Regions from separate parts of the Pseudomonas fjordensis genome, predicted to be linked through region 1. Evidence: riboswitches for the same ligand, from Rfam matches in the RefSeq annotation. Region 1 holds a riboswitch; each other region holds the start of a gene.

The links. Region 1 has a riboswitch for cobalamin ahead of cobO (cob(I)yrinic acid a,c-diamide adenosyltransferase). Riboswitches for the same ligand answer to the same signal wherever they lie in the genome.
Positions count from the first base shown of each region.
Region 2: linked by a shared signal. The riboswitch ahead of ACWHXD_RS20510 (ABC transporter substrate-binding protein) and the one ahead of cobO (cob(I)yrinic acid a,c-diamide adenosyltransferase) in region 1 are both predicted to bind cobalamin.
Region 3: linked by a shared signal. The riboswitch ahead of ACWHXD_RS12535 (CbtB domain-containing protein) and the one ahead of cobO (cob(I)yrinic acid a,c-diamide adenosyltransferase) in region 1 are both predicted to bind cobalamin.

Region 1 is NZ_OZ336860.1:4,802,949-4,813,225, reverse strand. Features, by position in the region: gene purM (phosphoribosylformylglycinamidine cyclo-ligase) at 1-159, opposite strand, end outside; gene ACWHXD_RS21900 (DUF2066 domain-containing protein) at 501-1,541, shown strand; gene ACWHXD_RS21895 (AI-2E family transporter) at 1,597-2,670, shown strand; gene hda (DnaA regulatory inactivator Hda) at 2,875-3,579, shown strand; gene ACWHXD_RS21885 (NlpC/P60 family protein) at 3,789-4,418, shown strand; gene ACWHXD_RS21880 (C40 family peptidase) at 4,563-5,102, shown strand; gene ACWHXD_RS21875 (PQQ-dependent sugar dehydrogenase) at 5,225-6,538, opposite strand; cobalamin riboswitch at 6,638-6,884, shown strand; gene cobO (cob(I)yrinic acid a,c-diamide adenosyltransferase) at 6,965-7,576, shown strand; gene ACWHXD_RS21865 (cobyrinic acid a,c-diamide synthase CobB) at 7,573-8,925, shown strand; gene bluB (5,6-dimethylbenzimidazole synthase) at 8,922-9,572, shown strand; gene cbiB (adenosylcobinamide-phosphate synthase CbiB) at 9,569-10,277, shown strand, end outside.
Region 2 is NZ_OZ336860.1:4,499,710-4,509,986, forward strand. Features, by position in the region: gene ACWHXD_RS20475 (hypothetical protein) at 1-847, opposite strand, end outside; gene ACWHXD_RS20480 (hypothetical protein) at 1,323-1,532, shown strand; gene ptrR (putrescine utilization regulator PtrR) at 1,685-2,557, opposite strand; gene ACWHXD_RS20490 (aldehyde dehydrogenase family protein) at 2,661-4,055, shown strand; gene ACWHXD_RS20495 (protealysin inhibitor emfourin) at 4,090-4,395, opposite strand; gene ACWHXD_RS20500 (M4 family metallopeptidase) at 4,425-5,486, opposite strand; gene ACWHXD_RS20505 (DNA/RNA non-specific endonuclease) at 5,623-6,552, shown strand; cobalamin riboswitch at 6,674-6,866, shown strand; gene ACWHXD_RS20510 (ABC transporter substrate-binding protein) at 6,982-7,992, shown strand; gene ACWHXD_RS20515 (FecCD family ABC transporter permease) at 7,989-8,993, shown strand; gene ACWHXD_RS20520 (ABC transporter ATP-binding protein) at 8,990-9,754, shown strand; gene ACWHXD_RS20525 (GNAT family N-acetyltransferase) at 9,859-10,277, opposite strand, start outside.
Region 3 is NZ_OZ336860.1:2,767,526-2,777,802, forward strand. Features, by position in the region: gene ACWHXD_RS12510 (SET domain-containing protein-lysine N-methyltransferase) at 1-3,962, opposite strand, end outside; gene nfuA (Fe-S biogenesis protein NfuA) at 4,176-4,760, shown strand; gene cobM (precorrin-4 C(11)-methyltransferase) at 5,373-6,119, opposite strand; gene ACWHXD_RS12525 (cobalamin biosynthesis protein) at 6,190-6,582, opposite strand; gene ACWHXD_RS12530 (CbtA family protein) at 6,579-7,283, opposite strand; gene ACWHXD_RS12535 (CbtB domain-containing protein) at 7,295-7,483, opposite strand; cobalamin riboswitch at 7,580-7,792, opposite strand; cobalamin riboswitch at 7,835-8,034, shown strand; gene cobW (cobalamin biosynthesis protein CobW) at 8,128-9,189, shown strand; gene cobN (cobaltochelatase subunit CobN) at 9,192-10,277, shown strand, end outside.

The DNA.
Region 1 (10,277 bases):
GGCCGGGATTTCGCAGAGGGCGCCAAAACCGCCCAGGCCACCCATGACTTCAGGGCGCGCAGTGCGCTTGGCGACGCTCTTGATGCGTTCGACCAATGCTTCACCGGCGTCGATGTCTACACCGGCGTCCTTGTAGCTCAGGGAGGGTTGCTTGCTCATGATCCAGGCCTTTAGGGGGGATTTCTGGGTAACGACCGGGCGGGCGGGGGCTTTTGGAAAGGGCCCTGCCGTTGACGGTCTGCGAAGGCGCGCGATTTTATCAGGCTTGAGGGGCAGCGGCCATCCTCGGGCCGACGGGCAGGGCATATGAGCTCAAAAAAATGCAAATCGGGCCGGTAATCGTGCGTATTAAGGTATAGCCTTGAGCTCGCTAGCGTTATGACAGTATGAAAACTTACCGGGACCCTGTGAATGTTTTACCGGTCGCTGTGTCACAGCCTTGCCAAACCGAGATCACGCGGTCTGTTCCAACCGCTAAATTTGTCGTTCGGGAATCTTCCATGCGTCTGTGTAAATTCTTTTTTGTAGGCTGCTTGTCGTTGGTCAGCCTGGCGAGTCATGCCGAAACCCTCAATGGCCTCTATCAAGTACTTGAACCGGTCAGCAGCCAGTCGCCCCAAGAGCGCGACCAGGCCACACAGCGTGCCGTGCAGACCCTGGTGATCCGCCTGACCGGCGACGCCAAGGCCGCCGATGGCCCGGGCCTGGCGGCGATCCGCAAAGATCCGCAACAAATCATCAGCCAGTACGGCTACGACGCCGGCCCGCCGGAAAGCTTGCAAGTGGACTTCGACCCGGTCAGCACCGACCGCGCCTTGCGTGATGCGGGCCTGTCGATCTGGGGCAGCAACCGGCCGTCGATCCTGGGTTGGTGGTTGAACGATTCAACCGAAGGCAGCAGCCTGGTCGGCGATGGCCAGGCCGTGGCCCAGGCCCTGCGCCGGGCCGCGCAACACCGGGGTCTGCCGCTGCGCTTGCCGCTGGGAGACCTGGATGAACAGGTAGTCGCCACCGCGCCGAATCTTGAAAGCCCGGACGCCACGCCTTTGCGTGCAGCGTCCGAGCGCTACGGTGCCGATGCGTTGCTGGCGGTGCATGCGCGTCAGGAAGGCAGTCAATGGCAGGCCAAATGGCGCTTGTGGCTGGGCGACAAGGCTGAGGAGGGCACCGCCCAAGGCGCTGACACTGCCGCGCTCGCCGATGCTGTCTTGCTGGCGGTCAGCCAAAAGCTGGCCCCGCGTTTTGCGGTCAAACCTGGGGTGAGCACTGAGCAACTGCTTGAGGTGCAAGGCATGAACCTGGAGCGCTACGCCGCCCTGGGTCGCTTGCTCGAGCCCTTTGGCGGCCAGCCGCAGTTAGTGGATGGCAACCGGATTGTGTATCGCGTCAATGGCAGCGCCGAACAACTGCGCACCCAATTGAGCCTGGCCAAGCTGCAGGAAATTCCTGCTGGCGAAGCCTTGGCCCAGCCCGTCGTGGTCGATGGCGCGCAACCGGCTGCTGCACCTGAGCCTCAGGCGCAACTGCGTTTTCGTTGGTAAACGGTGTTCCTCCTTCTATATAGAAGAAGGGCGTAGATAACAGATGGAGTGGTATATGGCGGATACGCGTCGTTGGGTGTGGCTTGGCGGGATTGTCCTGCTGTGCGTTTTTGTGTTCTTGCTGCATTCGATCCTGACGCCGTTCCTGGTAGCGCTACTGCTCGCCTACCTGTTCGATCCGGTGGTGGATCGCCTGGAAAAAGTCGGCATGTCGCGCACCTGGGGCGTGATCACGGTGTTTGCGCTGTTCACGTTGATCATCACGGCGCTGGTGTTGATATTGGTGCCGATGTTGGCCAAGCAGCTGTTTCGCCTTTATGAACTGGCGCCGCAGATGCTCGACTGGTTGCAGCACACGGCAATGCCGTGGGCCCAGTCCAAGTTCGGGCTGGCAGATGGCTTCTGGAAGTTCGACAAGGTCAAGGCGGCCATCAGCGAACATATGGACAAGACCACCGACATCGTTACGGTGGTGCTCAGCCAAGCGACCGCTTCCAGCCTGGCGCTGATCGGCTGGTTGACCAACCTGGTGCTGATCCCGGTGGTGGCGTTCTACCTGCTGCGAGACTGGGACATCATGATGGCCAAGATCCGCAGCCTGCTGCCCCGTGATCGTGAAGAACGCGTGGTTTCCCTGGCGGCGGAGTGTCATGAGGTGCTGGGTGCGTTCGTGCGCGGGCAGTTGCTGGTGATGCTGGCCCTGGGCGTGATTTACGCTGCCGGCCTGATGGCGATCGGCCTTGAGCTGGGGCTGTTGATCGGCTTGATTGCGGGCCTCGCGGCCATCGTGCCCTACATGGGCTTTGTGATTGGCATCGGTGCGGCGCTGGTGGCCGGGCTGTTCCAGTTCGGCGGCGACCTGTACCCGATGCTGGGGATTGTCGCAGTGTTCATGGTGGGCCAGGCCTTGGAAGGTATGGTGCTGACGCCACTGCTGGTGGGCGATCGAATCGGCCTGCACCCGGTGGCAGTAATCTTTGCGATCCTGGCGGGTGGCGAGCTGTTCGGCTTTACCGGCATCCTGTTGGCGCTGCCGGTGGCGGCGGTGATCATGGTGCTGGTGCGCCATGTGCACGACCTGTACAAGGATTCAGACGTTTACACAGGAGTGGATGAGCCCGAGTTGTAATCGCAATGTCACAAACCCGGCCCTGGCCGGGTTTGTTGTTATTGGCGCCGGGGGCGTCAAACAAATTCGCGTAAACCTGCGAGTTAACGCAAACCTTTGATTTTGCTTGTGGTCTGCTGCATTGTGCGCCCGGCGTCACGGGTATAAACTTTGCAAACTTTACACAGAGGCCACTAACGGTTCGATGGGAGCCGTTCAGTCAGCATGAAACCGATTCAGCTGCCCCTAGGTGTGCGTCTGCGTGATGACGCTACCTTTATCAACTACTACCCAGGCGCCAATGCCGCTGCACTCGGCTATGTCGAGCGGCTCTGCGAAGCCGACGCCGGGTGGACTGAAAGCCTGATCTATCTGTGGGGCAAGCATGGCGTGGGGCGTACCCACCTGCTGCAGGCCGCGTGCCTGCGTTTCGAACAGATGGGCGAACCGGCGGTGTACCTGCCCCTGGCAGAGTTGATGGACCGCGGCATCGGCATCTTCGATAACCTTGAGCAATACGAACTGGTGTGTCTCGACGACTTGCAGGCAGTGGCCGGCAAGGCGGAGTGGGAAGAGGCGCTGTTTCATTTGTTCAACCGCCTGCGCGACAGCGGCCGACGTCTGCTGATTGCGGCCTCTACCTCGCCCCGCGAGCTGCCGGTGAAGTTGGCCGACCTCAAGTCGCGGCTGACCCTGGCGCTGATCTTCCAGATGCGCCCGTTGTCCGACGAGGACAAGCTGCGTGCGCTGCAACTGCGTGCTTCCCGCCGTGGCCTGCACCTGACCGACGAAGTCGGGCACTTTATTCTCACCCGTGGTACCCGGAGCATGAGCGCGCTGTTCGATTTGCTTGAACAGCTCGACCAAGCTTCTTTGCAGGCGCAAAGAAAATTGACGATCCCTTTTCTGAAAGAGACCTTGGGTTGGTAAGGCCTTGATTTTCCATATGTCGGCATTTTCAAGGCGTCAGAAAACCTGCGTTTGAGCCTTAAGGGCTACGCAACTGAAGCAAAAAATGGAATCACGGCTTAGATGTCATGGTCGAAACCGGAAGTCACATAGATCACGATTGAATTTGCAAATCGATGTGATAGAGGGCATAGTCTCGGCTTCTTTACACATCAGCCACGGTCGTGCCCATGCTAAATCGCTTCGCACCCCTCGTGCCTCTCGCACTCGTTACCCTGTTGTTTGGTTGTGCCTCCCACCCTCAGCAGGTGGCAGAACAGCAAAAACCACAGGTTCATAATCAGGCAAAGTTCGTTGCTGCACAGTCTGCTTCTGTTTATGAAGAAGAGGTGGCAACCGAAAAAGAACTCGCCGAGTTCTCCGACAGCAAGCCTTACCAACTGCCACTTCTGGCCGACAGCATCCTTGAGCGCGGCATGTCCTTGATCGGTACCCGTTACCGTTTTGGCGGCACCTCGGAAGCCGGTTTTGATTGCAGCGGGTTCATTGGCTACCTGTTTCGTGAAGAAGCCGGTATGAACCTGCCGCGCTCCACGCGCGAGATGATCAACGTGAATGCACCGTTGGTCGCACGAAACAACCTCAAGCCCGGTGATCTGCTTTTCTTTAGTACCAGTGGCCGCGGTCGTGTCAGCCACGCCGGTATCTACCTGGGCGATAACCAGTTTATTCACTCCAGCAGCCGCCGCAGTGGTGGTGTTCGGGTCGATAACCTGGGTGACAGCTATTGGAGCAAAACCTTCATCGAAGCCAAGCGCGCACTCGCCATGGCCCCGACGACGGTTACCGCTAGTAAGTAAAGTTAAAGTGATACTTGAAGTTTGACGTGTAAGCGCTAGAATCCCTGGACATTGTTGTCATCCGTTCGCGCGAGCTTTGCTTGCGCGTTCTGGTTTTCAACGTTCGGCAGCGAAAGCCGCATCCAGACCAGGATTGTTCTGCACATGTCGACCTCGGCCCGCCTGATGCTTGTTGTTTGCGCCGCGCTGCTCAGCGCCTGCGCCAGTCGCACACCGCCGCCCGCGCCCGTCGCGGTCAAGCCTAAGCCGGTGTTCAACTATGCCACCCAGAATTTCTCGCCGGCTGCCGAAGACGTGCTCTTTCGTGCGCTAGGCCTGGTCGGCACGCCTTATCGCTGGGGCGGCAACACACCGGACTCGGGTTTTGATTGCAGCGGCCTGATCGGCTTTGTATTCCGCGACGCTGCCGGCATCTCATTGCCGCGCACCACCCGTGAATTGATCGTGATGCGTGCCCAGGACGTCAGCGAACAAAACCTGCAAACCGGCGACTTGCTGTTCTTCGCCACCGGTGGTGGTTCGCGGGTCAGCCATGCGGGCATTTATGTGGGGGAGGGGCGCTTCGTACACGCGCCGCAAACCGGCGGTACGGTGAAGCTGGATACGCTATCCAAAGCGTATTGGCAGAATGCCTATCTGAGTGCCAAGCGGGTGCTGCCGGGGAACCTGGCGCGTAATCCCTGAATCAGTAAAACTCAAAATGTGGGAGCGGGCTTGCCCGCGAATGCAGTGTGTCAGTCAACGGGTTAGTTGGCTGGGCCACCGTAATCGCGGGCAAGCCCGCTCCCACATTGGTGTGTGGCGATCTACTTAGCAGCCGACACTCGCCAAACCTTATTGCCCACATCATCGGCCACCAGCAAATCCCCCAGCTGATCAATCACCACGCCAACCGGCCGGCCCATGGCTTTCTCATCACTATCAAGAAACCCCGTCAGCACATCCACCGGTTGCCCTTTCGGCTGGCCCCCTTCGAACGGCACGAAAATCACCTTGTAGCCACTGTGCGGCTTGCGGTTCCAGGAACCATGCTGGCCGATAAATGCGCCGTTTACGAAGGGGGCGGGGAGTTTGCTGCCCTTGGCGAAGGTCAGCCCCAGCGACGCAGTATGAGGGCCTACCGCATAGTCGGGAGCGATGGCCTTGGCGACCATGTCCAGGTTCTGCGGGGTGACACGTACGTCCACATGCTGGCCGTAATAGCTGAACGGCCAGCCATAGAAGCCGCCATCCTTGACCGAGGTGATGTAGTCCGGCACCAGGTCACTGCCAATCTCATCGCGTTCGTTGACTGCCGTCCACAGCTTGCCGCTCTGTGGCTCCCACGCCATGCCGTTGGGGTTGCGCAGGCCAGAAGCAAAAATGCGGTGCTGGCCGCTGGCGCGGTCGACTTCCCAAATGGCGGCGCGACCCTGTTCGGCTTCCAGGCCGTTTTCGCCGACGTTGCTGTTGGAGCCGACGCTCACGTACAGCTTGCTGCCGTCCTGGCTGGCCACTACGTTTTTGGTCCAGTGGTGGTTCAAAGGGCCACCGGGTAAATCCACCACCTTGGTGCCGGGGGAGGTGATCGCGGTTTCACCCGGCTGATAGGCGAAGCGCAGCAATTTATCCGAATCGGCCACATAGAGGTCGTTACCCACCAGGGTCATGCCAAACGGCGAATTGAGGTTTTCCAGGAACACCGTGCGAGTTTCTGCCACGCCATCATGGTCGGCATCGCGCAGCAAGGTAATGCGGTTCGGGCTCGGCACGCCGGCGCCAGCGCGGTCCATGACTTTTTCCATCACCCAGCCGCGTAGGCCTTTGGTATCGTCCGGCTTGGGCGGTGCATTGGTCTCGGCCACCAGTACATCGCCGTTGGGCAATACGTAGAGCCAGCGCGGGTGATCCAGGCCTTCGGCAAACGCGGCCACCTGGGTGCCGGCGGCGGCGACGGGCTTGGCGCCTTCGGGCCAGCCGATGGCCGGGGCGATATTGACAGTGGGGATCAGCGTCTTGTTCGGCTCCGGCAGCCGGGGCGAGGGCCCGGTGCCGTCGGCGACCTGCAGGGTCGAGCTTTCGCCGCACGCAGCGAGGCTGCCGGCGAACATGATCATTAGGGCGAGTCGGGTTTTAGGCATGGTTTTCTCCTTGATACCTGTAGGGGTAGAGAAGCACGAACGGCGGATGGTTCAAGTACAAGGCCAGCTTTAATTGACGCTCCACCCCCAACCCACTAACCTTCGCGGCTTGTTCCAGGTGCTCTGTGGCGTACGCGTCGACGGAGTGAAACAGGGAAGCCGGTGAGTGAGCGCACTTGTACACAGTGCTGCCGCGATTCCGGCGCTGCCCCCGCAACGGTAAATGAGTCAAGACGGTGCTGTTTGCCACTGTATCGCGTGCGATATGGGAAGGCGCACCCTCGGCTGCTTGCTATCAAAAGCGCCACTCATGAGCCCGGAGACCGGCCTGGATCATCCAACAGCATCACGGTGGGCGATGCTTGGCTGTCTGTTTTTTTCTTTTTCCTGCCCGCCGTTTTTGTCCAGCCCCAACGGAGAGCTGCCATGACTGATTCCCCCGAACGCGACGAACGCCACCTGGCGCGCATGCTGCGCAAAAAAGCCGTGATTGACGAGCGCATCGCCAATTCCCCCAACGAATGTGGCCTGCTGCTGGTGTTGACCGGCAATGGCAAAGGCAAGAGCAGTTCGGCGTTCGGCATGCTGGCCCGAGCCATGGGCCATGGCATGCAATGCGGTGTGGTGCAGTTCATCAAGGGGCGTAACAGCACCGGCGAAGAATTGTTCTTCCGCCGCTTCCCCGAGCAGGTGCGCTTTCATGTGATGGGCGAAGGCTTCACCTGGGAAACCCAGGACCGCCAGCGCGATATCGCCGCCGCCGAAGCGGCTTGGGCGGTATCTCGGGCCATGTTGAATGACCCCTCCATCGGCTTGGTGGTGCTGGACGAACTGAACATCGCCCTCAAGCACGGTTACCTCGACCTGGACCAGGTACTCAGCGACCTGCAAGCCCGCCCGCCCATGCAGCATGTGGTAGTCACCGGCCGTGGCGCCAAGCCTGAGCTGATCGAAATGGGCGACACCGTCACCGAAATGGGCATGCTCAAGCACGCGTTCCAGGCCGGTATCAAGGCACAAAAAGGCGTCGAACTTTGAATCAGCCCCGTCATTGCCCGGCCGTATTGATCGCCGCTCCGGCGTCCGGCCAGGGCAAAACCACGGTCACCGCCGCGCTGGCGCGTTTGCACCGCAACCTGGGGCGCAAGGTGCGCGTGTTCAAATGCGGGCCGGACTTTCTCGACCCGATGATCCACGAGCGTGCCAGTGGCGCGCCGGTGTACCAGTTGGACATGTGGATGGTGGGCGAGCAGGAAAGTCGCCGTCTGCTCTGGGAGGCGGCGGGGGAGGCCGACCTGATTCTCATCGAAGGCGTGATGGGCCTGTTCGACGGCACGCCTTCCAGCGCTGACCTGGCGCGGCACTTCGGTGTACCGGTGCTGGGCGTGATCGATGGCACCGCCATGGCCCAGACGTTCGGCGCTTTGGCCCTGGGGCTGGCGCGCTATCAACCCGACCTGCCGTTCGCCGGCGTGCTGGCCAACCGCGTCGGCACGTTGCGCCATGCGCAATTGCTCGAAGGCAGCCTCACCGAGGGCTTGCGTTGGTACGGTGCATTGTCCCGCGAGACCGGCATCGAACTGCCCAGCCGTCATCTGGGCCTGGTGCAAGCCAGCGAATTGAACGACCTAGACGTGCGCCTGGACGCCGCCGCCCAGGCGTTGGGCAGCAGTTGCGAAGTGGCCCTGCCGCCGCCGGTGACCTTTGCCGCGCCCGAGGTGATCGAAGCCGAACCTTTGCTGGCCGGTGTGCGTATTGCCGTGGCCCGTGACGAAGCCTTTGCCTTTACCTACGGCGCCAGCCTGGATCTGTTGCGGGCAATGGGCGCCGAGCTGAAGTTCTTCTCACCGATCCATGATCGCCAGCTGCCTGAAGCTGACAGCCTCTATCTGCCCGGTGGGTATCCAGAATTGCACCACCAGGCATTGTCGGCCAATACCGCGATGCTGGACGCCATTCGTGCTCATCACGCCGCTGGTAAACCGCTGCTCGCCGAATGCGGTGGCATGCTCTATCTGCTCGACTCCTTGACCGATGTGGAGGGTACACGCGCCGAACTGGTTGGCTTGTTGCAAGGCGATGCGGTGATGCAGAAGAAACTCGCGGCCCTTGCACTGCAAAGCGTTGAACTGCCGGAGGGGACGTTGCGTGGGCATACCTATCACCATTCCCTGACCAGTACCGAATGGGCGCCGATTGCCCGTGGCCTGAGCCCTAACGGCGGGCGCGGGGCTGAAGCGGTCTATCGCCAAGGTCGATTGACAGCCTCCTACGTACACTTTTATTTTCCGTCGAATCCTGGCGCGGTGGCCGCGTTGTTTGCGCCCGCTCCCACAGGGGAATGCATTTCAAATGTGGGAGCGGGCTTGCTCGCGAAGAGGCCATGACTGACAACGCATTCCCCCAAGCCGACCGCGAAGCCGTCTACCGCGCCATCGCCGAACGCCGCGACATGCGCCACTTCAGCGGCGGCAGTGTCGCGCCTGAACTGCTGCAACGCCTGCTCCACGCCGCGCACCAGGCGCCCAGCGTCGGCCTGATGCAGCCGTGGCGTTTTATCCGCATCAGCGACCGCCCGTTGCGCAGCCAGATTCAACAGTTGGTAGAAGAAGAACGCGTGCGCACTGCCGAAGCGTTGGGCGAGCGCTCCGATGCGTTCATGAAGCTCAAGGTCGAAGGCATCAACGACTGCGCCGAGGTATTGGTCGCCGCTTTGATGGACGACCGCGAGCGCCACATCTTCGGGCGCCGTACCTTGCCGGAAATGGACATGGCCTCGCTCTCTTGCGCGATCCAGAACCTGTGGCTGGCGGCGCGCGTGGAAGGGTTGGGCATGGGCTGGGTTTCGCTGTTCGACCCCCAGGCCCTGGCCGAGCTGCTGGGCTTGCCGCCCGGCGCAAAACCGCTGGCAGTGTTGTGCCTGGGGCCAGTGGCCGAGTTTTACCCGGCACCGATGTTGCAGCTAGAAGGCTGGGCCGAGCCGCGACCGCTAAGTGACATGCTGTATGAAAACACGTGGGGAGTGAGTCAATGAGTGTGGCCTTGCTGTGTGTGGCTGCGGTGGCGCTGGATGCGCTGCTGGGTGAGCCCAGGCGCTGGCATCCGCTGGTGGCATTCGGCAATTTCGCCGGGCGCATCGAGCAACGTTTCAATAGCGGTGGGCGTGGCTGGCGCAGCCATGGCGTGACCGCGTGGTTTATCGCCGTGGTGCCGCTGACCCTGCTGGCCACCGCGTTGTCGTGGGCGCCCTATATTGGCTGGCTGCTGGAGATTATGGCGTTGTACTGCGCCCTGGGCATGCGCAGCCTGGGTGAGCACGTCACCCCAGTGGCCCAGGCCCTGCGCCGTGATGACCTGGACGAAGCGCGTACGCGTGTGAGTTACCTGGTCAGCCGCCAGACCAGCGAACTGGACCACACTGAAGTCGCCCGCGCGGCCACCGAATCGGTGCTGGAGAACGGCAGCGATGCGGTATTCGCTGCGTTGTTCTGGTTCGTGGTGGCCGGTGTGCCAGGCGTGGTCCTCTATCGCCTCAGCAACACCCTGGACGCCATGTGGGGCTATCGCAATGAGCGCTTTGAGCGTTTCGGCTGGGCAGCCGCCAGAATCGATGATGTGCTCAACTATATTCCTGCGCGTTTGGTGGCCTTAACCTACGCGCTATTGGGTAAAACCCGCCTGGCGCTCAAATGCTGGCGCACCCAGGGCTCGACCTGGGACAGCCCCAACGCCGGCCCGG
Region 2 (10,277 bases), 300 kb from region 1:
GCACCTTAATATGATAACGACCATTTTCAAAAACCCAATCATCTGCATTTAATTGAGTAATACTTCTTCGAGCAGCCACGCGAGCCAAGCGCTCACTTAAACGGCCTAATGCGGCCTGCGCCTCCTCGCTCGACGGCGGACTATTTAGATAAGTATGCATATCATTATAAATATTTTGAAGTTGATGCAGCCTATTTGGACCTATAATTGTTCCCGCATTTTCTTCAAAGCTACTATGCGGATCATCTGAGCGTACAGCACCTGTGGGGCCAATAAATAAATTGCCAGGCATATAGGCAAAAAACTGACGAAACGTATCAAGCAGATCTTCCATGGGTGCACCAGGCACAACATTATGCACAACTCCACCGTTCGCCATTCCAGCCAAAACGACGCTCGTATGATGATTGTCCTGCTCATTACGGAAAGTACAGCTCGCACCCGCCCCACCCGGCCCGCCATAGTACGCTAAATTATTAGCAAACACAGTCAGAAAACCAGAAAGCCTACTAATTTCAGCTCGATCAATTACGGTATTGTAAAATCGAGTTAATAGTTCATTTGGAATCACGTGATGACGATCCAGCTGAACGGTAAATCCCGGCCCCGTTCCTGTGGCTTGCAGGTTAGCTTGCGCATTGGGTAGCTGGTTATAAGGTTGTCCAGGGCGAGCAGTAGGAAGATGCAGATCATGATATTCTGGCGCAGCGCTTGCAGCCGTAGAAATTACAAATACAATCGACGCCACTACATTTAAAACGCCTTTACCCACCCACGATTTTTTATACATGCATGAGTACGCAATTTCACTCATACCCCTATCAAACTTACTCAACTGGTGCTTCATCGTGATACTCCTCGGTAGAATCCGAAAGCGCACATGAGGCTCAGCCGCCCTGGCTCACGGATTATTATTTGACGACTGAATGACTATACAACCAAGATCTGATGCCCATACTTTCCCCTGGCAAACAACTTTCAACAACTGTGAACCTTGACAGGTTCTCCAACCTTTTCGCTATAAGCCTTATTCCGAACGACAGCCTTGAACAGCTGCCCACTCTATATTTCAGCTATGTCACCCTGAACAAGGTTTATACCTTCCGACACATTTCCCGGAGGGAGTAATGAACACGAGAAAAAGGCAATCTATCGAACTCAGGACTCTGCTCAAACCAAACAAATGGTGGAGAATCGGTGCAAATACATAACAGCGAACGGCCTCACCGGGCGTTTTTAGGCTGAAATGGGTGAAAACCTGTTTCAGGACTGGATACGAACACCTAGACTGAACACCGACTGCCCCTTGCTGTGAGAGCTTTATGAGAAACGACGACCTGGACCTGCGCGCCGACCGCGACGAACTGCATGACTACGCCCCACGTGCACCGCAAGCCAAGCGCCAGAAGAGCCTGGTGTTGCAAGTGGCGTTGGGGGTATTTCTGGGTGGGCTGGCCTTGTGGCTGGTGCAGTTGGGTGCAACGGCGATCATGGCCAAGCTGGCCATGGGCACCCTGCAATTTGGCGGCTGATGAAGTTCAAGCCCCTATACCTGTAGGAGCGAGCTTGCTCGCGAAAAACTCACAGACGCCGCGTTTATTCAGGAAGCACGCGTAATCGTTGACGTTTTTCGCGAGCAAGCTCGCTCCTACAGGTATCAGGGCTTGCCCCTTTCACATTGGATTTAGGTTGCCACCAGATCGCGTTCTTCCAGTAGCTTTACGAAACTATTCAAACTCTGCGACACCGTGCCCCGCCGCCAGATCAGCCAGGTATTCAAAATACGAAACGTGTCGGGCAGCGGCCACACACTCACCGCCGCACACCCCGGCATACTCTCCAGCATACTGCACGGCATCAGCGCCAGCCCGGCCCCGGCGCTGACACAGGCCAACATGCCGTGGTACGACTCGATCTCGAAGATCCTGCCCGGCACCGCGCCATCCTGTGAGAACCAGCGTTCGAAGTGATGCCGATACGAGCAGTTGGAGCGGAACGTATAGATGTTCTCGCCATTCACATCCTGGCCACGGGTGATCGGCGCGTGATGCAGCGGTGCAATCACCACCATCTCCTCCTCGAACACTGCCACACCCTCTAGCGTGGAATGCAGCACTGGCCCATCGACAAAGGCCGCCGTCAGCCGGCCCGACAGCACGCCTTCGATCATGGTGCCCGAGGGGCCGGTGCTCAGGTCCAGCTCGACCTTGGTGTATTGCTGGTTATACGCCGCCAGTAACGCCGGGATACGCACCGCCGCCGTGCTCTCCAGCGAGCCCAGGGCAAAGGCGCCCTGGGGCTCCTCCCCCGCCACCGTGGCGCGGGCTTCCTGTACCAGATCGAGAATGCGCCGCGTGTAGCCGAGGAAATTCCACCCCGCCGGAGACAAACGCAAGCGACTCTTCTCTCGGATGAATAACTCCACGCTCAAATCCTGCTCCAGTTGTTTGATGCGCGTGGTGAGGTTCGATGGCACGCGATGAATCAACTGCGCGGCGGCGCTGATGCTGCCTTGCTCGGCAACGGCCTTGAAAATTTCCAGCTGCACCAGATCCAAATCATTCTCCATTCATGAATGTATTGCTTAATATTATTCAGTTTTCAGAAAACATGCAGCCCCGTACGCTGGCCCCATTCCACTCATTCAGCCGGACGGTGCCATGAACAACCCTATTTCCCACCAGACCCACGCCCTGTCGATCAACCCCGCCAACGGTGAAACAGTCGGCAGCTACCCCTATGAAAGCGCAGAACAACTGGATGCCGCCCTCACCCGCGCGACCGAGGCCTTCCGTACCTGGCGCCGCACTTCGGTAAACCAGCGCGCCGAATACCTGCTGGCCCTGGCCGCTGCCCTGCGTGAACAGGCTGAAGACATGGCGCAAATGATCACCCTGGAAATGGGCAAACCCATCGCCCAGGCCCGCGCCGAGATCGAAAAGTGTGCACAACTGAGCGAGTGGTACGCCGCCCATGGCCCGGCGATGCTCGCCCCGGAGCGCACCCTGGTGGACAACGGCAGCGCGCACATCGAATACCGCCCACTGGGCCCGATCCTCGCGGTGATGCCGTGGAATTTCCCGGTGTGGCAAGTGCTGCGCGGCGCGGTGCCGACCCTGCTTGCCGGCAACACCTATGTGCTCAAGCATGCGCCCAACGTGATGGGCAGCGCCTACCTGATCCAGCAGGCGCTGCGCAAAGCTGGTTTTGCTGAAGGCGTATTTGAAGTAATCAACGTCACCCAGGACGGCGTGTCCACCGCCATCGCCGACCCACGCATCGCCGCCGTGACGCTCACCGGCAGCGTGCGCGCCGGTATCGCCATCGGCTCCCAGGCCGGCGCCGCCCTGAAGAAGTGTGTACTGGAACTGGGCGGCTCCGACCCGTTTATCGTGCTCAACGACGCCGACCTCGACGCCGCTGTGCAAGCCGCCGTGATCGGCCGTTTCCAGAACAGCGGCCAAGTCTGCGCCGCCGCCAAGCGCCTGATCATTGAGGCCGGTGTGGTGGACGCCTTCACCGCCAAATTCGTTGAGGCCACCCGCGCCCTGGTGATGGGCGACCCAGTGTCAGCCAACACCTATGTGGGCCCGATGGCTCGCTTCGACCTGCGCGACGAGCTGCATGGCCAAGTGCAGGCCACGCTGGAAGAAGGCGCTACCCTGTTGCTGGGCGGCAACAAAGTCGTTGGCGCTGGCAATTACTACGAGCCGACCGTGTTAGCGAACGTCACCGACCAGATGACCTCGTTCAAACAGGAACTGTTCGGCCCTGTGGCGTCGATCATCACCGCCCGCGATGCCGAGCATGCCGTCGCCCTGGCCAACGACAGCGAGTTTGGCCTGACTGCGAGCATCTTCACCAGCGACGCGGCAAAGGCGCGGGGTATCGCCGATCAGTTGGAAACCGGTGGGGTCTTCGTCAATTCGTTCAGCGTGTCAGACCCTCGGGTGGCATTTGGCGGCGTGAAGAAGAGTGGGTTCGGTCGCGAGCTGTCGCACTTCGGCATACGCGAGTTTTGCAATGCGCAGACGGTGTGGCTGGATCGTAAGTAGCTCGCCAAGAGCCACAAATCAGCCTTGGCGCACTTCAACAATTTATGTGCCGCCGCACGCACTGCACCAACCCGTCCAGTGCCGGGGGATTCACCGGCGCGAGCACACAGACCGTGTGCTCACGCTTGCCCTCCGCGACTGTCAGGGTGTAATGCACCCGGCCTGGGTTGCCAGGCTCGGGATCGGTACTTTGTGGCAACTTGAAAAAATCGGCAGCTTCGATCAGTTGCCGTAACTCCTGCTGGTCGGGTTCGGGCAGCGAGTCCAGTTCCACCGTACGCGGCTTGGCCAGCCCCGGAAAATACGCCGCCCCGCCGCTTTCCTTGATTGAAATTCGCATGGCTGTTCCTCGCCGCCCAGGCGGCTTCGTCAAACGTTTATGCCCACCGCTTTCCAGCCTGCCTTGACCGCCTTCTGTTCATCCTTGTTCACGCCATAAAGCTGGCCGGCAATGTCGTGGGTGATGCGCGCAAAACGCAAAAACCCGGAGTTGGGCCGCAGCCGCGAATCGCGCAGTGCGTCGTACCAGATACGCCCGGCACGCTCCCAGGCGAACCCGCCTATATTGATCGCCACCTGATAGAACGCATGGTTGGGAATGCCGGAATTGATATGCACCCCACCATTGTCCTCGTAAGTCTGTACAAAATCATCCATATGCCCCGGCTGCGGGTCTTTGCCCAGCAGCTTGTCATCAAAGGCGGTGCCTGGCGCTTTCATCGAGCGCAGGGCGGTGCCTTTGATCTTTTTGGTAAACAGCCCCTTGCCGATCAACCAGTCGGCGTCCTCGGCCTTTTGCTTTAACGCGTACTGCTTGATCAACGAGCCGAAGACGTCCGACAACGACTCGTTCAGCGCGCCGGACTGGTTGAAGTACATGAGCTTGGCCTCATCCTCGGTCACGCCATGGGCCAACTCATGGCCGATGACATCGAGCGCCACCGTGAAGCGGTTGAACAACTGCTGGTCGCCATCGCCAAACACCATCTGGGTCGAATTCCAGAATGCATTGTTGTAGTCCTGGCCGAAGTGCACAGTGGCATCCAGGGCCATGCCCGCGTCGTCGATGGAATTGCGGTCGAACACTTGGTCGAAAAAGTCGAAGGTTGCGCCCAGGCCGTCATAGGCCTCATCCACCGCAGCATCGCCACTGGCGGGCTGCCCTTCGCCACGGATCAGTTTTCCGGGCAGGCTGTCGGTGTTGTTGGCGCTGTAGATCGAGCGCTGTTTTTCGCTGCCCGCCGCCAATGCCATCCGCGCGGGGCTTTTGGCGGGTTCGGCGACCATGCGCAACGAGCGGAACGTGCTGTCCTTGGCACGCGTGCGTAACGCGACCTCCCGTTGCGCTTTGTCGCCGTGGCGTGCGATCTGGTCGAGCATGTACGGCGGAATCAGGCAGAAAATCGGATTGCGTGGTTGGCGAACACACATGAGCTGGCTCCTTTTTGGCGTGTGATGAACGTCCGGGTAACGTTTTTCAGGATAGCCCTGGGATCGCCACCCGGGCCAAATTGTCATGAGTTTGTGTTGCAGTGGTGTTTATCCGAGGCCCATAAGGAACATGCCCATGCCCGCCCGCACAGTCAAAATCGACCTGTCGCACCGCCCCAGGCTCGCCGATCTGCGACCGTTGATCGCGCCCAGCCCCACCCTGCTGGAAGCCAGAGCCGCGACGTCGCGTGTCACAGCGGCCAAGGACCTCAAAAACCGCGTTGGCTACGTCGACGATTTCCTCAGTGACTTCGTGGTGCCATGGCCCACGGTTGGCGAGCCACTGGCGGGCGACGTGCAACCCAAGCGCCTGGACTACACGCATTTCTCCATCACCATGTCGCGCTCTCGACGACTGGCGCTGTACGTGGGGGTAAATATCGACGGCGCCAAGCATGTGGACATCGTGCGCAGCAACGACTCCTGGGCCTACGATGGCCGCCTGCCCACCGACGCGCAGGTCGGTGAAGACCTGTACGCCGGCAACGGCCTGGACCGCGGCCACCTGGTGCGCCGCCAGGACCCCAACTGGGGCGACGACGCGACCACGGCCAACCTCGACACCTTCCACTTCACCAACTGCTCGCCACAGATGAGCGGCTTCAATCAGAAGACCTGGCTGGAACTCGAGGACTATATCCTCGACAACACCCAGCGCTGGAAAGCCCGGGCCACGGTGTTCAGCGGCCCGGTGTTCAGCGACAACGACCGCGTGTATCGCGGGGTAAAAATCCCCCAGGCGTTCTGGAAAGTGGTGGCCTACCTCAGCGACGACGGCAAACCGTCCGCCAGCGCCTACATGATTGACCAGCGCCGCGAGCTGGACCAATTGGACCTGGTGTTCGGCCAGCTCAGGACCTACCAACGCAGTGTGATTGCGATCGAACAATTGACCGGCATTCGCTTCGGCCAACTGGCTGACTACGACGGCTTCAGCAACGAAGAGCGCGCTACCGGCACGCGCATCGAAGCCCTGATCCGCGGCCCCCAAGACATTCGACTCTAACCACTCCGCCTGTAGGAGCGAGCTTGCTCGCGAAGACCGTCAACGATAACGCAGGGGCGCCTGATGGCCCGCGGTGTTCTCAAGTTCTTCGCGAGCAAGCTCGCTCCTACAGGGCGTGATCGCTTACCATACCGGCGCCGGTTCCCACGTGGGACTAATAGGGAATTCGAAACGCCGCCCAGGCGTCAATCGAAACTGCCCCCGCAACTGTAGGTGCTGAGCCTGCCCCTGAATGCCACTGGACCTCGTCCGGGAAGGCGGGGGCGTGGCGATGACGCATCAGTCAGGAGACCTGCCGGCCCAGCAACATCACTAACCGGCGGGGTGTCCGGGAAGGACATCCTGGCCCTGCGCACCTGTAGCGTCCCAGGGCGTATTTCCGAGCCGTAACTCCCCAGCTGCACCCCTGGTTCACTCGGAGATCGCCCCATGCTGCCACGTGTTACCGCCCTGCTCGCAGGCTTGAGTGCCTGCGCCCTGGCCCACGCCACGCCAAGCCACTACCCGCTGATCGTGGAAAACTGCGGCAGCAGCCTGACCTTCCAGCAAGCACCCGCTCGCAGCGTGAGCATCGGCCAGGCCGCCACCGAGATGCTTTATGCCTTGGGCGTGGGCGATAAAGTGGTAGGCACCTCGCTGTGGTTCAACAACGTGTTGCCACAGTACAAAGCACAGAACGACCGCATCGAGCGCCTGGCCAACAACGAGCCAAGCTTTGAAGCTGTGATCGCCAAGCGCCCGCAACTGGTGGCCGCCGAACTGGAATGGGTGGTGGGCCCGCAAGGCGTGGTCGGCACCCGTGAGCAATTTCATGAGTTGAAAATCCCCACCTATGTGCTGCCCTCTGACTGCGAAGCCAAGGACAATCTGGTCGGCGCCGACGGCACGCGGTTGCAACCGTTTCGCATCGAGACGATTTACCAGAGCATCCACCAGCTTGCGCAGATTTTCGACGTGCAGGCGCGCGGCCAACAGTTGAACGATGAGCTCAAGGCGCGCCTGGCCACATCCATCGCCACCGCCCAGGGCAAAGGTTTGAAGCAGGCCAGCGCACTGGTGTGGTTCTCCAGCGCCGAGATGGCCAGCGACCCTTATGTGGCCGGCCATAAAGGCGTGCCGCAATTCATGCTGCAAACCCTGGGCCTGCACAACGTGGTGCAGTCCGATGAAGAATGGCCCGCCGTCGGCTGGGAAACCATCGCCAAGGCCAACCCCACCTTCCTGGTGATTGCACGCATGGACCGTCGCCGCTACCCCGCCGACGACCACGAGAAAAAACTCGCCTTCCTGCGCAGCGACCCCGTCACCCGCAACATGGACGCGGTGAAACACAACCGCATCATCATCCTCGACGCCCTGGCACTGCAGGCCAGCCTGCGCACGTTCGACGGCCTTGAACAACTCGCTACGGCCATCGACGGCTACGACCTGGGCCAATGATGCGCACCCTCATTGCCCTCGCCCTGCTGTTGCTCGCCCTGCTCGCCGGCGTGGCCATCGGCGAAACCGCCATCGAACCGCAGGTGGTGCTGCAGGTGCTCGCCAATAAGCTCTGGGCCGCAGGCTACGCGCTGGACCCGATCGATGAAGGCGTGGTGTGGAACTACCGCCTGACCCGCACCCTGGTGGCCGCAGCCTGCGGTGCCGGGCTGGCGACCTGCGGGGTGATCCTGCAATCGTTGCTGCGTAACCCGCTGGCAGACCCGTACCTGTTGGGCATCAGCGCTGGCGCCTCCACCGGGGCCGTGCTCGTCGTGCTGATCGGTGTGGGCGGTGGGCTGGTGTCGCTGTCGGCAGGGGCGTTTGTCGGCGCCATGGCCGCGTTTGCGCTGGTGATTCTGCTCGCCCGCGCCAGCGGATCGTCCAGCGGCACCGGGCAGATCATCCTCGCGGGCATCGCCGGTTCGCAATTGTTCAATGCCCTGACCGCGTTCCTCATCACCAAGTCGGCCAGTTCCGAACAAGCCCGCGGCATTATGTTCTGGCTGCTGGGTAACCTCAGCGGCGTGCGCTGGCCGTCGGTGTGGCTGGCGGTGCCGGTGGCGGCGCTAGGGCTGGCGGTGTGCTTGTGGCATCGCCGTGCATTGGATGCGTTCACCTTCGGCAGCGACTCGGCGGCCTCCCTGGGCATTCCGGTGCGCCGCGTGCAATTTGTGCTGGTGGCCTGCGCCGCGTTGGTCACGGCGGTGATGGTGTCTATCGTCGGCTCCATTGGTTTTGTCGGGCTGGTGATTCCCCACGCTGCGCGCCTGTTGCTCGGCACCGGGCATTCGCGGTTACTACCGGCCAGTGCCTTGGGCGGCGCGCTGTTTCTGATCGCCGCCGATGTGCTCTCACGCACCCTGATCAAGGGCCAAGTGATTCCCGTTGGGGTGGTCACGGCGCTGGTAGGCGCGCCGGTATTTGCGTTGATTTTGATTGGCCGGAGGAACGCCCGATGAGCGTGCTCAGTTGCAGCGGCCTGGGTTTCAAGGTGCGTGAGGCGCAGTTACTGCACGGTATCGACCTGGACGTGCAGGCGGGCGAGACCCTGGGCATCGTCGGGCCGAACGGCTCGGGCAAGTCCACCCTGCTCAAACTGCTCGCCGGTTTGCGCCCGCCGGCCAGCGGCGAAGTGCGCCTGGGTGGCAAGCGCCTCGGTGAGTTGTCGCGCCGCACCATCGCGCAACAGCTGGCGGTCGTGGAGCAACAGGCCGACACCGACGACGCCATCCGCGTGTTCGACGCCGTGGCCCTGGGCCGCACGCCATGGCTGTCGGCGTTGAGCCCGTGGTCGCGTGAAGACGACGCCATCGTGCATCAGGCGCTGCACGACGTAGACGCTACCCACCTGAGCCAACGCGCCTGGCGCAGCCTCTCTGGCGGCGAACGCCAACGCGTGCACATCGCCCGCGCCCTGGCGCAGCGCCCGCAGATTTTGTTGCTGGATGAGCCGACCAATCACCTGGATATCCAGCATCAACTGGCGATCCTCAAAGGCGTGCAAGGCTTGCCGGTGACCACTTTGATTGCGCTGCACGACCTGAACCAGGCACTGACCTGTGATCGCCTGGCCGTGCTGGATCGTGGGCGACTGGTGGCGCTGGGTACGCCACTGGAAGTGCTGACGCCACAGCGTTTGCAAGAAACGTTCGGAGTGCAGGGGCATTACCTGACGGACCCGTTCGACGGCGCAAAAATCCTGCGCCTGCGCTCCAACTGAAACTGAACCTGTAGGAGCGAGCTTGCTCGCGAAAAACCCACAGGCGCCGCGTTCATCCAGGAAATACGCGTTATCGTTGACGTTTTTCGCGAGCGAGCTCGCTCCTACAGAAGGCGGTGCATATGGGTGGTTTGCCAGAGCGGGTCTGCCTCGACATCCACCACCTCGAAGCCCTGCCGCCGCCAGAAATCAATCGCCCCGGGCAGAAACGGATGGGTGTGCAGGTAAACCACTTTCACATCCGCCTCCCGCGCCAGCGCCTCCAACGAGCGGTATAACTGGCCCGCCAGGCCCAAGCGACGGAACGCCGGGCGCACATACAGGCGCACCACTTCCACTGTCTTGCAGCCCCGGTAGTCCAACTGGGGAAAACGACTGTCATAAGGCCGATAGCCCACCGCAGCCACGATTTGGCCGTCGGCGCGGGCAATCAGAAACTGCCCGCCACCCTGAAGGTAAACGGCTTCGAACTGCGCCAGATCATGGGGCATTCCGGTTGCGCTGAGCGTTGGAAACAGCTCAT
Region 3 (10,277 bases), 2.0 Mb from region 1:
ACCTCCAACAGCCGATCAAGGCGGCGGTGATGGCTGCCCTCCTTGGAGATCCATTCTCGGATACTTTTGGTCGCAGCTTCTTTGACTTCGACGTGTTGCAGGCCAGTGAACTCGTCAAAAAAACGGTTGGCGTCGGTAATCTCGATGGTGTGCAGCGGGCCTTCAAGCTCGAGGGTCAAGCTGCGCCTGACGTCGGTCGGATCTTGCAAAATTGCCGCGTTGTTGTTGATTTTATGATCAAAAGAGCCTGTGATCGAGGTTGATCGGCGCCGCGTGGGTGGGGTGTTGTCTTCCAGGCGCGGGCGTTTTGAACTGCCTGCAGTAGGGGGCGGTGCAGGCCGTTTCCTGGCGACCGGCTGGTCCAGCGGGCTTCTTTGTCCGAACAGCCACATCTCCCGACCGGCGCGGGTCATGCTGCCATTGTCATTGACGTAACTGCGCCATATCACCGGGTTGAGGTTTTTGGCTTCGACAAACGAGAGCATCGAGACCCGTGAATTGGCAGCGTTGTAGTGTTTGTTCCAGGCTTTCAAGTGCTCGGGCGTCAGCACATCGAAGTCGCCGCCGCTGGCATACTTGGCCAGCACCTTGCCTGCCGCCCGGTAGCTGCCGTCCAGGTTTACATGCTCGGCAAAGTCTACCGGGTCAAGGTTGTGGTCGGCGGCGAAGCCTTCAAGGGTGAGGCTGTTGCGCTCACGTTGGGATACCTTGCTCCAGCGCTCCAGGTGGTCGTAGGTCACGCTGGAACGGGCGGTTCCCACACGGTCGAGCATCTGTTGGCCTCTGCGCGTCAGGGTGTTGCGGCTGTTGACGAACTGGCGAAATGCAGTGGGGTTCAGGTTGTAAGTGCTGACGAAGGTGTCCATGGTTTTTTTCAGGACCTCTTCGCTGGCCTCGGTCCATTTCAACAGTATCGATGGCGTTACCACGTTGGGTGCATCCGGCGCGCCGCCTGCCAGTTTGATCTGGCTTGAGTACCAGTGACCGGGCTCGACCGAGGACAGCGTGATCGATAAGTCGCGGTTGGTCTTTGGATTGACCAGTACGATCGAAAAGCTGTTGTCGGCGCCTGCGGCGGTCTCCTGAATAAACCCGTAGGAATTGTCGCGTACCTGGTACACCGCGATCTTGCCCTTATCATCGATATTGCAGATGAACTTTTGATTGTAGTCCGCTCGGGAGAAGAGGCCGCGAGCGTCGGGCGTCAGACCCCTGATCAACTCGGGGTCGACCGCGTATCGACGGATCAACGGGCTGCTGTTGCTGATGACTGTGATCGGCTCTCGATAACGCGGCCCGAAGGCGGTATTTGAGGCGGCGTCGATCAGGCGATAATCGGGCGCGTCGAGGCTGCCGACGTTACGCATCGGGATATTGGCAAAACCGTCGACAGTAAACAGTCGATCGCCAGCCAGCAGCGGCTTCCAACTGTCAGGATCGACCGAACGCATGTGCCTGGCGGCGATTGTCCCATCGCGCAGTTGGGCGATGCCCCGTTTCGTCTGGCGCATCAGTTTGTGACCCAACTTGAGCATGCCCATGCGCGCCAGCCTGAGCAGGCTGGGCAGGGCGGCCAGGGGGTTGAATTCCTGCAGGGTGGCAATCACCAGTTTTCCCGTCAGTTTCGCCAGTTTCGGCATCGCCAGGCGCAGCCCGGTTTTGCCCGCCTGGATGAGCAGGCGGGTAGAGCCGGCCACATACCGACCCACCGGCAATGCGAAAGCCACGATGTCGATGAACAAGCTGGCGACGCCGGATTTGATGCGCTGGGGATCGCCGGAGGCGATGTCTTCGATACCGGCCCAGAACGGGACAAATATCTTGCCCCAGAACGCCAAATCTTCGAGTACCTCTGCGCCGATGTCCACTTCGCGTGTGTCTTTGCGGGTTTTTTCCAGCAGGGCTTCTTCGTCGCAAAAAAACAGCTCGCGGGCGATCATGCTCGCCAGCGCTTCACTGCGTGGCGCATACAGCGTGTTGGGCGCGAACGATGAGGGGCGCGATGTGTGCGAATCGATGCCAGGCAATGTTTCGCCGACTTGTTCAACGATCATCTCGGCCTTTTTGCCGCGCCTGGGCGCTTTGTTCTCGCGGTAGGCCTCGCGATCAAAGGGCACTTCGGTGGCCAATCTGTATTTGCACCAACTCATGGCGTCACGCAGTTCGACCACTTTGCCATTGAGTGGCAGGGTATCGATATCGCCACGTCGGCGAATCACGCCGGCGAGGGGGAACACCTCGACGTAGAGGGCGCTGAAAGGATCGCGAGCCTTGACGATGCGCAGAATAAAACCCGTGCGGTAGCGAACGGCATCGGCCTTGCGTTTGGTTTCATATTCGATGGGCACCTTGTTCAGGGCCTCTCTCAATGAGTACACCGTGATTTCGTCCCGGTCCACATCCAGGGTCCAGCTACCCAGATGGGCAAGCAGGGACTGGATCAGTACCTTATAGGCGTTTCTCGGGCGCTCAAGGGCTTCACGGAAGGCTTTGTCGTACTCCGCGTCCGACGCCGAGCGCCAACGGCTGGGCAGATGGAGCGCAAGGTTCTGGACCGCGTTGAACACCTCATACTCATGCTGTTCCAGCGCGGTGACGGCCTGAGCGAGCTCCTCGCGGGAGGGGCCCGACTTTCGGCTGGCAATCAGGCCGTTGGCCTGCGCCCATTGCACGGTAGGGCCCAGCTTGGCCGCCGCGACCAGAGCCTGTTGTTTGACGTCATCGCCGCTGGCACGAAAATGCTCCGCCGTCAGGTTGAGCAGTTGCTCAAAGCTCATGTGGCGCGATGAGCCGGGCGCAAGTGTTTCGGCCAGCAGAAAACCGCTTCTGAAGTTGACCCAGGTACTGGTGGCGGCGTAGGGCAGGTCATCGGGAATATCGGCCACCCATACTTCGCTGGCGACATTGGCCTTGACCACGCACATGGCCAGTTGCGCCGCGTCAGTGCTGATCGACAAGGTGTGGTGATACTGGCTGATCAGGTCTTGGCGGACCGACTTGTAAGACGCCCCAGGCGTGATGAATAACTTCAATTCGTTATCCAACGTCGAGCGTGGGTTGGGGATGATCGTCAGCCACAGTGCGCGCCACAGCAACTTCACCAGCACCGGTTGTGGGCAGGTTTGCGCCTTTTGGCTGCCGTACCAGTCCAGCGCCTTGGCGATACGCTCGGCCAGCGCCAGGTTGCTCGGACTGTTGAGAATCTGCTCAAGCAAGACCGTCGGCGTGGTGCTGAGCATGGCCTGCTGTGATGAGGAAAAGGTCGGCGGCAGCACGCATTGGAACAGTGATTTACGGGTGTGTGTCTGGATCTCTTGGATAACAGACTTGATCTTTTTGTCAGCAGGCGCATCCAGTAAATGCTGCAGATCGCTGATGCTGCCTTCGTGGCCGAGTTTTTTCAGGGCGCAGTGTTCCTGCAAGCCATAAAGAACCGATTTCCACTGTTCGCCGGTTTTTGGATGGGACGGGAGGATGGCGTAATACTTGAGCACCAGGTCGAACCGTACCGAACCGTCACTTTTAAGACCATTACCCACGCGCCGGTTGATATCCAGCAACACATCGACGTCGATGTACCAATAGGTGGGCACATGGCGCAGAATCACCGAGCGGTCGGCGATGCTGAACGTTTCGGGAGGGTCGGGTACCGGCGAGCGGGCGCTGCTGAGTAGGGTGGAGAGCAGATCGTAAAGAAAGTCCCGGCCTAGCAGAGAATTATCCGGTTCAGGCTTGTCCCGCAGGAACTGCTGAAAGTCTTCATCGGCTTCCAGTTTTGCCAGGACCCGAAAGGCTTCCTTGCACTCGCGATTCAGCTCGGACTGCGGGGGAGGGTAGTAGTACACCTCGGCGGCGGTTACTGAACGTGAAATGTGCGCCGTCACGAACTCAATCAGATGGTCCAGGTGCGCTTGCTGTTCAGGCAAGCCGTTGAAATAGAAACTCTGCAACGCGTTGTTCATGCAATCCTCACAATCCTTGGTCGAAGAGGATTCACTATATTCAGCGCGGTTTTGCAGGTGGCCTACATAGGTAGGCATAGGTTTTCGCAGAAACCGGTAGGAGCGCCAGCGGGTTCGGTCAGCAGGATCAGGTCTTTCCCGACAAAAACACTCGGACTTTGTACCTGGGTAATAATTTGGCGTAAACTGCGGGCAAGCCTGTGAGGAGTTTCCATGACTGCCATAACCATTACCGACGCCGCCCACGATTACCTGGCTGACCTGCTGTCCAAGCAGAACACCCCAGGTATCGGCATCCGCGTCTTTATCACCCAGCCTGGCACCCAGTACGCCGAGACTTGCATTGCCTACTGCAAGCCCGGCGAAGAGAAGCCTGAAGACACCGCCCTGGGGCTCAAGAGCTTCACCGCCTACATCGACGCGTTCAGCGAAGCCTTCCTTGACGACGCCGTGGTCGACTACGCCACCGACCGTATGGGCGGCCAGTTGACCATCAAGGCCCCCAACGCCAAGGTGCCGAACGTCAATGCCGACAGCCCGGTCAATGAGCGCATCAACTACTACCTGCAAACCGAGATCAACCCTGGGCTGGCCAGCCACGGCGGCCAGGTGAGCCTGATCGACGTGGTGGAGGACGGTATCGCCGTGTTGAAGTTCGGCGGCGGCTGCCAGGGCTGTGGCCAGGCGGACGTTACGTTGAAGGAAGGTATCGAACGCACACTGCTCGAGCGCATTCCTGAGCTCAAGGGCGTACGTGACGTGACCGACCACACGCAGAAAGAAAACGCCTACTACTGAGTAAGGTGTTCACTGCGAACATAAAAAAACGGCGCCCCGTGAGCGCCGTTTTTTATGCTTAAAATTCAGTCAGTTATAAGATACATCTAACAAAATAGATCAAGGGTGGGAGCTGGCTTGCCTGCGATGTCGGCCTCATGGCCGACGCCTATCCACCTGAAGCCCACGATCCAAATTGTGGGAGCGGGCTTGCTCGCGAAGGCGGCTTGACAGTCAACACAGTTGGATTGTGTACATATCCATTGCTGCGGTAACGGCCACTTAGGGTTCCGCCCTGACGGCGGCTCACTTTTGAAAAGCGCAAAAGTAAGCAAAACGCTCTTGCCCCACCACTCGGCACCTCGCTTAGGCTCGGTGTGCCCGAACGCAGGCTTGAATCCGTGGGCCGCCGCCACGCGCCATCCATGGCGCGGGGCGGCTAACCCGGCGTCCTGCCGGGTTACCCACGAATTCAAGCCTGCGTTCGGCCAGCGTGGTTTAACGGGGCGCCTAAGATCAAAAGCAGATCAAGAGCGGCTCGCTTCGCATCGTGGTTACCGTTGATCGTTACAGAGTTATGCACCGACTGTCGGATCGTCACGGGAGCAAGCTCTCTAGCCAAACTGTGTTTCTTCAGGGCCGATAGAGGTGCGCATGCCCTGCGCGGTACAGCGACGACTCACTGAAACTGTCACTGGCCAACACCCGGCCCACCACGATCAATGCCGTACGCCGAAACCCCTTGGCCGCGACTTTCTCGGCAATGTCACTCAGCGTACCCACCACCCACTCCTGGTCCGGCCAGGTCGCCCTGTGCACCACGGCAATCGGGCAGTCCGCGCCATAGTGCGGCAGCAGTTCGGCGACGATCTTTTCCAAGTGATTGACCCCCAGATGAATCGCCATGGTGGTGCCATGCCGCGCCAGGCTGTCGAAGTCTTCACCGGGGGGCATGCTGGTTTTATCGGCGTAACGGGTCAGGATCACGCTCTGGGCGATGTCCGGCAGGGTCAGTTCGGTCTCCAGCAAGGCCGCGCACGCCGCGACAGCCGTCACTCCTGGAATGATCTGGAACGGGATGCCCAGCTCACGCAAATGGCGGATTTGTTCGCCAATCGCCCCATACAAGCTGGGGTCGCCGGAGTGCACCCGCGCCACATCCTGGCCTTGGGCATGGGCTGTCTTGATCAGCTCGATGATTTGCTCCAGGTGCAGTTCGGCGCTGTTGACCACCTGGAGCGCCTGGTGACCTTCCAGTACGGCGGCGGGCACCAGCGAGCCGGCGTAGATGATCACCGGGCAACTGCGAATCAGCCGCTGGCCCTTAACGGTGATCAATTCCGGGTCGCCGGGGCCGGCGCCGATAAAGTAGACGGTCATGGAGAAGTCCTGTTGAAAAACGGGCGAGCATGAAGATTGCTCATGATCGAAAGCGGCAATTATCGGGATTTTACCCTGCGCAGGCCAATGCAAGGGTGGCCTGTGCGCTTTTCTGGCGAGTGATCAGCAGGCGCGCGGGGCCATTGGACAGGTGCTCGGCCAGGGCCAGGGCGGCGCTTTCGGCCACGCCGTAACAGCCGGTGTGGGCAAAAGCCAGCGCAGAGCGATGGCTCAGCCGATGCTCATAGCCCACCAGTTGTTCGGCACTGAAACATTGCAAGGGCAGGTTCAACCGCTGGGCCAGGGCCAGCAGGCCAGGCTCATCGCGTTTGCGGTCAATGCTTGCCAGCGCAGTCACGCGTGAGCGCTCAATGCCGGCCTCGGCCAGGGCGCTGTCCAGCAACGCCAGCAGGCTGTGAACCTCACAGCCCCGCTGGCAGCCAAGCCCGACAACCAGAATCATGCCGAGTATTGGTCGTCGCGATTGCGGCGAAACAACCAGGCGCTGATCAGGCCCAGGGCCAACCAGAAGGCCACGTTGGTCAATTGCGAGGCGATCTTGAACTGCGCTTCGAGCGCCTCCGGAGCCAGCATCGAATGCACCTCAGGTTGCGGCGCGCCGATGAAGTGGGGCACGGCAAGGATCGCCAGCCCAAGGCCTTTCAATAGCCAATTGCGGCCGAATACGATCAGCGCCAGGCCGGCGGCGGTCGATGCTGCAGTGCCGATCCACCAGGTCTGGCGCAGCGTCAGGTCAGCGGCCGCGGTACCGGGCAGTTCCGGGGGCAGGCCCAGGGTGGGCGCCAGTACAAAGGTCGCGTAGCCGGCCAGGCCCCAGAGCAGGCCTTGGGCGGTGCGGGTCGGCGCGCGCAGCGTGTAGAGGCCGGCGAGCATCAGCGCAAAGCCTACTGCCACTACCAGGTTGCCGCCGGTGGTGGACAGCACGCGCTGCCAGCCATCTTCCGGCTCCCAGGCTTGGGCGTCGTGGGTGTGGGCTGCGGCACCAGCGGCGTGCTCATGCGCCACTTCGGCGGCTGGCGGGGCTTTTTCATAGCTTTCCGCCTGCAGAATCAGTGGTGCCACCCAGAAACTTTGCAGCAGGGTCAGCAGCAAGGCCGCCAAAAGCCCAGTGAACCCTGCGGTTTGCGCAATACGCTTGATCATGTCGGCAGCTCTCAATGGCACGGGAACGCGGCGCTGTGGCGGGTATCGTGGGCGGCGTTGTGCACCGCCTCGATATGCGAGAACCCGGCGAAATACACCAGGCACGCGCCCAGGATCGACGCGCCGATGGCGGCGGTCAGGCGTTGGCTGAGGGTGGCGGTGCTAGTGGCGGAGTGCGAAGTGCTGCTGATGATCGACATGGCGCGTCCCTTTCAGGTGTCAGGGTGAAACGAGCGCATGAAGACCCCACGCGCCAGGCACGCAGGGTTCGAACAGCGCCCGCCCACCGCGGGTTTGTTATCTGATTTTTTCGGGCCGGTCTCCGGGCTTGCGAGGGGCGGCTCTTGAAAGAGGCCTCCTGAAAGCGTCGCCTTCCCATGCAAACGCACAGTGGCCATGACGCTTCGCTCGCTTACCGTTGCGGGGGCAGCACCGGACTGGTCATAGGTCTATGACGCACCGGTTTCCCGTTTCACCCTGTGAAGGGCACCCGAAACAAGAGGTGTAGGAGAGCATGGGCCGGGGACGGTAGTCAAATGCTGCAAGCCCCTGTAGCCTTGCACCCTCGAGGTTCTTCGGCCCAGGCCGAAGCTAAGAAGGGAACGCGGTTCAAGCCGCGGCTGCCCCCGCAACTGTGAAGGGTTCAGTTGACTGCCACGCCACTGCCGATAGGGCGGGAAGGCGCAGTCAGCGTTGGTCGCAAGACCTGCACACCCCAAGCCAGGAGACCTGCCTCGCGACTGATTTTCCAATTCAACCGGGCGGGGTGATCCGGTGACGAAATCCGCTGCTGCGCGCCGCCGCAGGGCCTGTCGTCCCGTATGCCCGCCCCAAAGGGCATCCGATGAAAACACTGGCCAAACTTCCCGTCACCATCGTTACCGGCTTCCTCGGCTCGGGCAAAACCACGCTGTTGCGCCATATGCTCGACAACGCCCAGGGCCGTCGCATTGCGGTGATCGTCAACGAGTTCGGCGAGCTGGGCATTGACGGTGAAATCCTCAAGCAGTGTTCTATCGGTTGCACCGAAGAAGAAGCCAATGGCCGCGTCTACGAGCTGGCCAACGGTTGCCTGTGCTGCACCGTGCAGGAAGAGTTCTTCCCGGTGATGCGTGAACTGGTCGCCCGTCGCGGTGACCTGGACCATATCCTCATCGAAACCTCAGGCCTGGCGCTGCCCAAGCCATTGGTGCAAGCCTTCCAGTGGCCGGAAATCCGCAGCGCCTGCACCGTTGACGCGGTGATCACCGTGGTCGACAGCCCGGCCGTGGCTGCCGGCACCTTTGCCGCCTTCCCGGACCAGGTCGACGCCCAGCGCAAACTTGACCCCAACCTGGACCACGAATCGCCGTTGCACGAGCTGTTCGCCGACCAGTTGGCCAGCGCCGATCTGGTGATTCTCAACAAAACCGACCTGATCAGCGCCGAAGACCTGGCCCGTGTGCGCCTGGAAGTCGCCGAAGAACTGCCGCCCGCGGTGAAGATCATCGAAGCCAGCAGCGGTCGCCTGCCTCTGGACGTGCTGATCGGCCTGGGCGCCGGTTCCGAGGAGCATATCGACGGGCGTCACAGCCATCACGACCATCACCACGAAGGTGAAGACGACCACGATCACGATGCCTTCGATTCCATCTCCATCGACTTGCCCCAAGCCGACGAAGCGCTGTTGCTCGACGCTCTGACCCAGTTGGTGGTGCAGCACGGCATCCTGCGTGTGAAAGGGTTCGCCGCGATCCCCAACAAACCGATGCGTCTGCTGATCCAGGGCGTGGGCACGCGCTTTGACAAGCACTTCGACCGTGCCTGGGGCGCTGACGAAGCACGCACCACGCGCCTGGTGCTGATCGGCCAGGAACTGGACGCCGCCGGCCTTGAAGCGCAATTGCGCGCCGCCCTCAGCGTTTAACCATGCACCTGCTCAGGACCCAACCCGGTGGTTTCGTCGCGGACGACAATATTGCCGACCTTGGCCAGACCCCCGCTGAACTGGTGATCCTGTGCAGCGGCGATTCCAGCCTGGCGCTGCTCGCCGAAGCCGCCCAGCAATTGCCCGAGGACTACCCCAGCCTGCGCCTGGCCAACCCGATGCAGGTGCAGAACCATGCCTCGGTCGACCTGTACGTCGACGAGGTATTGCGCCACGCCAAGGTCATCCTGCTGTCATTGCACGGCGGCATCGGCTATTGGCGCTACGGTATCGAGCGCCTGGTGGAGTTGGCCGAGCGCGGCGTCACCCTGATCCTGGTGCCGGGTGACGACCGCCCGGACCCGGAACTCAGCGGCCTGAGCAGCGTTGCTGTCGAACACCGCGAGCGCCTGTGGCACTTCCTGCGCCAAGGTGGCCTGGGCAATGCCCTGGATTTTTACCACTGCCTGGCCAGTACCCACCTGGGCCGCGACTATGCCTGGGCCGAGCCGCAAGCGCTGCCACGCACGGCGATCTATCACCCGCACACCGCCAATGCCCGCCTCAATGACTGGCAGGCCGATTGGCACGCTGACTGGCCCGTGGCTGCGGTGCTGTTCTACCGCTCCCATTTACAGGCGGCCAATACCGGTTTTATCGATGTGTTCTGCCAGCGCTTACAAGCGGCGGGCCTCAACCCGTTGCCGATTGCGGTGGCCAGTTTGAAAGAGCCCGGCTGCCTCACGGTGGTCGAGGACCTGCTGGATGACGTGCAAGCCGCGGTGATTCTGAACACCACCGGCTTTGCCCAATCGAGCCCGGAAGCTCCGCATTTGCGCCCGTTTCGCCGCAATATCCCGGTGATCCAGGCGATCTGCGCCCAGGACAACCAACCCGGCTGGCAGGCCAGTGAACAGGGCCTGGGGCCCCGCGACCTGGCGATGCACATTGCCTTGCCGGAGCTGGACGGGCGAATCATCAGCCGGCCGATCAGTTTCAAGGACCTGGCCTGGCGCAGCGAGCGCAGCCAGTCGGACGTGGTGTGCTACCGCGCAGCGCCCGAGCGCATGGATTTTGTCGCAGAGCTG